DNA from 2 places in the Lactobacillus sp. UMNPBX1 genome. Region 2 is predicted to be linked to the other one. Evidence: riboswitches for the same ligand, from Rfam matches in the RefSeq annotation. Region 2 holds a riboswitch; the other holds the start of a gene.
The links. A riboswitch is a leader RNA that binds a small molecule or an ion and turns the genes downstream of it on or off. The one in region 2 is predicted to bind lysine.

Region 1: it holds a riboswitch for lysine, as region 2 does, so the genes downstream of both, lysA (diaminopimelate decarboxylase) here and CP352_RS07535 (ABC transporter substrate-binding protein/permease) in region 2, are expected to answer to the same signal.

Annotation. Positions count from the first base shown of each region.
Region 1 covers NZ_PCZI01000019.1:25,923-29,349, forward strand. Annotated here, with positions in the region: gene CP352_RS08955 (aspartate kinase) at 1-1,063, opposite strand, end outside; lysine riboswitch at 1,261-1,434, shown strand; gene lysA (diaminopimelate decarboxylase) at 1,522-2,832, shown strand; gene dapD (2,3,4,5-tetrahydropyridine-2,6-dicarboxylate N-acetyltransferase) at 2,847-3,427, shown strand, end outside.
Region 2 covers NZ_PCZI01000013.1:25,317-28,743, forward strand. Annotated here, with positions in the region: gene CP352_RS07520 (TerC family protein) at 1-277, shown strand, start outside; gene CP352_RS07525 (DUF488 domain-containing protein) at 274-639, opposite strand; gene CP352_RS07530 (DNA-3-methyladenine glycosylase) at 672-1,304, shown strand; lysine riboswitch at 1,353-1,526, shown strand; gene CP352_RS07535 (ABC transporter substrate-binding protein/permease) at 1,637-3,250, shown strand; gene CP352_RS07540 (amino acid ABC transporter ATP-binding protein) at 3,250-3,427, shown strand, end outside.

The DNA of each region.
Region 1 (3,427 bases), on a different contig from region 2:
TAAAAATAATGGTAATATCGTCAATCCCAGATGGCATATGCTCATATGGAATATTATGTTGGTATAAAATTTGTAATATACGTAAGGTGAAACCAGCTTCTTTATTGAGCAAATATTTATGCAAATATAATGCGGAAAAATGTTTTTGGCTGGTTACGCCGGTTATTGCATTATCTGGGACAAAATCCTTTTCTGGGACAATCATAGTGCCAGGATTGCTAGGATCATGAGTATTTTTCACATTGATAGGAATCTGTCCTTGAATAGCAGGAATCAATGCTTCATCGTGAAAAACAGAAAAGCCAGCATATGACAACTCTCGCATTTCGCGATAAGTCATTTTCTTGATGGATTGGGGATGCTCAATAATATGAGGATTAGCGGCAAAAATCCCATTGACATCTGTAAAATTTTCATAGAGATCAGCATGAAAGCCGCGAGCTAGAATAGCCCCGGTAATGTCTGACCCGCCACGGGAAAAAGTGGCGATATTACCAGACGGAGTCATGCCAAAAAAGCCAGGAAATACGATACGTTCATCAGCCTTAATTTTAATTTGGTCAAGATTTAAGTAGCTCTCTGGATTGACAATGGCATCATTGGGCTCGCCAGTCACGATTAAACCGGCTTCAGCCGGATCAAGAAAACGACTATTAATTCCTTGATGGCGTAAAACTAAAGTAATTAAACGAGCATTAAGTCGTTCACCATGTGCCTTAAATGCAGCTAAAAGATATTTTTCGTTAGGATAACCCTGATTGGGCAACTCTAATAAAATTTGTTTAATAATACTTAATTCCGTATCTGCTAAGCCAAAATAATGACCAATTTCTTGATAGCGACTAAAAATTTTATTCACGATTTCAACACAATTCTTGTGCTTTAAGGCTAAATCTGCGTACTTGATTAACAGATCAGTAACTTTGATATCTGTTGTATTCCTTTTGCCTGGGGCAGAGACAACCATTACTTGTCGTTGAGGATCGCTGAGAATAATTTGAATTGCTTGTGCAACACTTTCACCGGTAGCTAAAGAAGAGCCACCAAACTTTACGATTTTCATTTCAAAACTCCTTTTGTTTTCAGAAATCATTAATTTAAATAAAAAAGTCAGACTAAATTTAATTGAATTCTAACATTCTTTTTTAATCTTGCAAGTGATGACTGTAATTTATCACTCTAAATGCCGCATTGTTACAAATAAAATTAAATTTTTATAATAAATTTGTTGACTATATTTTTATAAAATTGTAAACTACAGTCAATCGAAGAGGCGCAGCCGACATAAGTAACAATTCTGAGTTGGGCAAAACGAAGATGAATTGTAAAAGGGGAGGTTGCCGAAGCTGAGTCATGCTAAAGGCTTGAGCTGGGGCGTAGTTGAATAAACTGCGGACTGTCGCGAACAAAATTCGCGGAGCGCTATCGACCATAGATTAAGTAGAAATTAATCCATTGTTTGTTTGGCGCAGACAATGGATTTTTTATTAGCGTTTCGCCTGAAAAAGACAGGAGAACAAAATGAATTCACAAATTGCAGTAGATCAGATTAATGAGCAAGGCCATTTAACGATTGGTGGAGTTGATACAGTAGAATTAGCTCAAAAGTATGGTACGCCATTAGTAGTTTATGATGTCGATCAAATTCGTCGACAAATTCGGGCTTTTAAGAAAGTTTTTGAAGAAGAAAACATGGTCTATGCTGTTAGTTATGCAAGTAAAGCTTTCGCAGCAATCGCAATGTATCAAGTTATTGCAGAAGAGGGAGCATACACTGACGTAGTTTCAGCAGGTGAGTTATTTACTGCAATAAAAGCCAATTTTCCAATGGAGAGAGTTAGCTTTCATGGTAATAATAAATCATTAACTGAATTGGAAATGGCTGTAAAAAATCATGTTGGCAAAATTATTATTGATAATTTTCATGAGATTCAGTTATTGGCGCAAGTTTTAAAAAAGTACGATGCTACGATTAGTGTCATGTTGCGTATTGCACCAGGGATTTCAGCACATACCCATGAATATGATCAAACAGGTCAGATTGATAGTAAATTTGGCTTTGATCTTGAATCAGGTCAAGCAGAAAAGGCATTAAAACAAGTTCTAGCTAATCCTAGGATGAAAATGTTGGGGATTCATGCTCACATTGGCTCACAGATTTTTGCCTTAAACGGCTTTGAAATGGCAGCACAAAAATTAATGGTAGTAGCGCAAGATTGGCGAGAAAAGTATGGCTATCTTGCACAAGTTATTAATGTTGGTGGCGGTTTTGGGATTAAATATACCCAAGAAGATCATCCATTACGACCAGAAGAATTTGTTAAGACGATTGTTAAGGTGATCAAAACTGAAGCTGAAAAAATGAATTATCCTTTACCTGAAATCGATATTGAACCGGGAAGATCAATTGTTGGTCCAGCCGGTTACAACCTTTATACGGTGGGTAGCCGTAAGGATATTCCAGGTTATCGTTCTTATATTACTGTCGATGGCGGGATGGGAGATAATATTCGCCCTGCACTTTATCAGGCTAAGTATGAAACAGTTTTAGCCACCGATCCACAAGCGCCTTTGACTGAACATGTTCGTATTGCTGGTAAGTATTGCGAGAGTGGCGATATATTAGCAGAAGATCAAGCTTTGCCACAAGTCAAAGCTGGAGACTTGTTAGCGATGTTGGATACAGGTGCATATGGGTATTCAATGGCTTCAAATTATAATCGTAATCCTCGACCAGCAGTGGTATTTGCAGAAAATGGTAAAGCAAAATTAGTCATTAAGCGTGAAAGTTTAGAAGACTTGGTTCATTTAGATCAATCATATTTAAATTAGAAAAGAGAAAAAAGATGGCAAAGTTAGATGCAAAAAGTATTATTGATTACATCGGTAATGCACCAAAAAAGACACCGGTAAAAGTCTTTATTAAAGGAGATTTAGCACAAATTGATTTTCCAAAGAAAATTGAGAATTTTACTGAAGCTCATTCTGGCGTGATCTTTGGTGACTGGAAAGATATTGAACCATTTTTAAAAGAAAATCATCAAATTACGGCCTACCATATTGAAAATGATGCACGAAATTCAGCAGTTCCTTTATTGGACTTCAAAAAAGTTAATGCTCGAATTGAACCAGGAGCTATTATTCGTGATCAAGTGGTAATCGGTAATAATGCAGTAATTATGATGGGTGCCATTATTAATATTGGAGCAGAAATCGGGGCTAATACCATGATTGATATGGGCGTAGTTCTCGGTGGCCGTGCCATTGTTGGACAACATTGTCATATTGGAGCTGGTAGCGTATTGGCTGGTGTAATTGAGCCTGCTTCAGCTAAACCGGTTCAAATTGATGATAATGTCATGATTGGAGCTAATGCAGTTGTGATTGAGGGTGTTCATGTAGGTGAAGGAGCCGTTATTGCAGCCGG
Region 2 (3,427 bases):
TAATCCCGTTGTTGTTTTAATCGGTGGCATGATCGGTATTCTCTGTATGAGAGGAGTTGCCGAAATTATCATTAAATTAATGGATATTATTCCAGAATTGCAGCCAATGGCTTACTTATTGATAGGAATCATCGCTTTAAAATTGCTGCTAGCTCTGCCACCATTGAGATTTGAGTTGCCAAACACCGTTTTTGCAATTATTGTCTTTGCGATCTTAATTTTGACAATTCTCTTCCACTTTTGGAAAGTTAAAAAACACGGTCACAAACATATTTAACTGTTTAGCGTATTTAATACATATTCTTTGAGTACAACTGCTTGGTTGTGCTCTTTATTTTTGGCACCAAATAAGAAAAGAACATCTTCTTTAGCCAAATGCTTATTTACATCTTGCAAAAATTCCGCTGTATAATCATTATGATTAAGTTCTTCAATATACTTTTGCTTAAACTCAGGGAATTTTTCATCTTCATGATTAAACCACTGACGCAATTCCTTACTAGGGCCAATTTGTTTATCCCATTCAGCTAAATCGGCCTTAACTTTGCTCATTCCCCGTGGCCATAAACGGTCAACTAAAATCCGATAACCAGCAGGTTGCTCATGGTCATAAATTCGAACTAATTTAATTTCTGTCATTATTTTTTATCTCTTTTCTAGAAAGGTCAAAAATGAATTATTCAACTTATTTTTCTACTAACACTACCGATTATATTGCAAAAGACCTAATTGGGCGAATGCTTACTTTTGATAATGGTCAAGAAAAATTAGGCGGCTATATCGTGGAAGCAGAAGCATATATGGGTAAAAAGGATCGCGCTGCACATTCTTATGGCGGTCGTCGTAGCCCAGCAAATGAAGGACTTTACGGCAAAGGCGGAACGATCTATATCTACGCGCAACGTCAATATTTTTTCTTTGATGTTGCCACTAGGGTTCAGAATGAACCACAGGGTGTTTTAATCCGTGCAATCGATCCCACTTTAGGAATTGAGACCATGATCAAGAACCGTCATGGTAAAGATGGCGTTCTTTTGACTAATGGTCCCGCAAAAATGATGCAAGCTTTTGGTATTCATGATAAAAATTGGAATTTGCACTTTTTATCAGACTCCCCTTTCGCCATTGATCTTGATGATCATCATAAAAAAATTCCCCAGGAAATAATTGCTGCAGCGCGTGTTGGTATCAATCAATCTGATCCCGTTTGGGCTAACAAGAAATTACGTTTTTATGTAGCAGGAAATCCTTATGTTTCTGATATGAAAAAGAGAAATTATGAAACTAATAATGGTTGGGCTTGACAAATTTAACTTTTTCTTCTAGTATTCTTCATTAGTTAAATATTTTTCCAATGCAATAGAGGTTGCGACAATCACAAGTTAAGTTTGAGTTCGCGAAAACAATGATAGTTAACTTAGGGTTGCCGCCGAAATAGATTTAATATTCGCGTGTTAATCTGTTGGGCTATAGAAGAATATTCTATAGACTGTCCTGGTTAGTCCCCAGGGAGCGCTATAAGATTTGGTTTAAACACTGATGATTATGACCCTCGCAATTCTTTGGAAGAGCGAGGTTTTTGTTTACTCTTTATTGTGTTGGCTTTATGTTAAAACTATTTTTGGAGGTTTTATAATTGAAGTCAAGATTTAGATGGATGGCTGTAATAATGTCTGTCCTACTCAGTTTATTTATCGGTTTTTCTCTTAGTAGCAATCAGACTCAAGCTGCTAAGAAAGATTCTGGCACGTTAAAGATAGGTATGGAGGCAAACTATCCCCCATACAACTGGACTCAGCCAACCAAAGCTAATGGAGCTGTTCCAATTGATGGTTCTAACTCCTATGCTAATGGTTATGATGTTCAAATTGCCAAGATCATCGGTAAACGACTGCACAAAAAAGTAATCGTCGAAAAAACCCAATGGGATGGTCTATTGCCAGCTTTAACTTCAGGTAAAATCAACTTAATTATTGCTGGTATGTCTCCTACTGCCGAAAGACGCAAGGCAATTAATTTCTCAGAACCTTATCGTAAAAGTACTTTCGTCGTAATTACTAATAAGGCAAGTAAATATTCTAATGCTAAGAAGTTGACTGATTTCAAGGGTGCCAAGTTAACCGCACAACAAGGAACTTTGCACTACGATTTAATCAAGCAATTAAAAGGTGCTAAAAGAGAACCAGCTATGCGTGACTTTTCAGCCATGCGTCAAAGTTTAGCTTCTGGCACCATTGATGGTTATGTTGCTGAAGATATTGAATTTGAAAGTTACCACAACGTTAACCCTAACATTATTGCAGTTAACTTAAACAAAATGGCTGGCTTCAAAGTTGACCATGACGATTCCGTAACTAGTATCGGGGTTAAAAAGGGTAATACCAAGCTTTTAAATGAAGTTAACGCTACTTTAAGAACTATTTCTAATAAAAAGCGTGATCAATTAATGTCACAAGCCATCAAGGAACAACCTAAGGCTGGTAACGAAACTAAGAAAGAAAACTGGCTAGTTACTACTTGGAAGCAATATGGTGGCATGATTATGTCAGGTATTGGCATGACCTTGCTTTTAGCTTTAGTTGGTACCATTGTTGGTTTCTTTATCGGCTTGCTTGTAGGAATTATTCGTACCATTCCTACTCCAACTACTCGCGGCAAGCGTTGGACTTTGAACGTAGTTAAGTGGTTATTATCTGTTTATGTAGAAATCTTCCGTGGTACACCAATGATGGTTCAAGCAGCCGTAATCTACTATGGTATTGCCCAATTCTGGCACTTGAATTTAAATAGAACTGTAGCTGCTTTGATTATTGTGTCAATTAACACTGGTGCTTACTTAGCTGAGGTTATCCGTGGTGGTATTATTTCAACTCCAGAAGGTCAATTCGAAGCAGCTAGTGCACTTGGTATGACCCACAACCAAAGAATGTGGCATATCATCTTGCCTCAAGCTATTAGAAACTGTTTACCATCAATCACCAACGAATTTATCGTTAACATTAAGGATACTTCAGTATTGAGTATTATCTCAGTTTCAGAATTGTTCTTTGTTGGTACAACTATTGCCAGTCAATCATTCAAGTTCTTCCCAACTTACTTAATGATTTCTGCAATTTACTTGATCTTAACCTTTACTATTACTAGAATCTTCAACTTTATCGAAAAGAGACTTGAAGGTAACAAGAATTACAACTTGATGGCTAACCAAGTTCAAGTTGGTACTCCAAAAGATGCGGAGGCAAACAATTAATGACTGAATCAAACGAAGTAATTTTAAGTTTAAAGCATATGCAAAAGTCCTATGGGGCTCACAAGGTATTGAAGGATATTTCTTTCGATATCAACAAAGGCGAGATCGTGACCATCATTGGTCCTTCCGGTGGTGGTAAATCAACTACTTTGCGTTGTATCAACCTGCTTGAAGAAC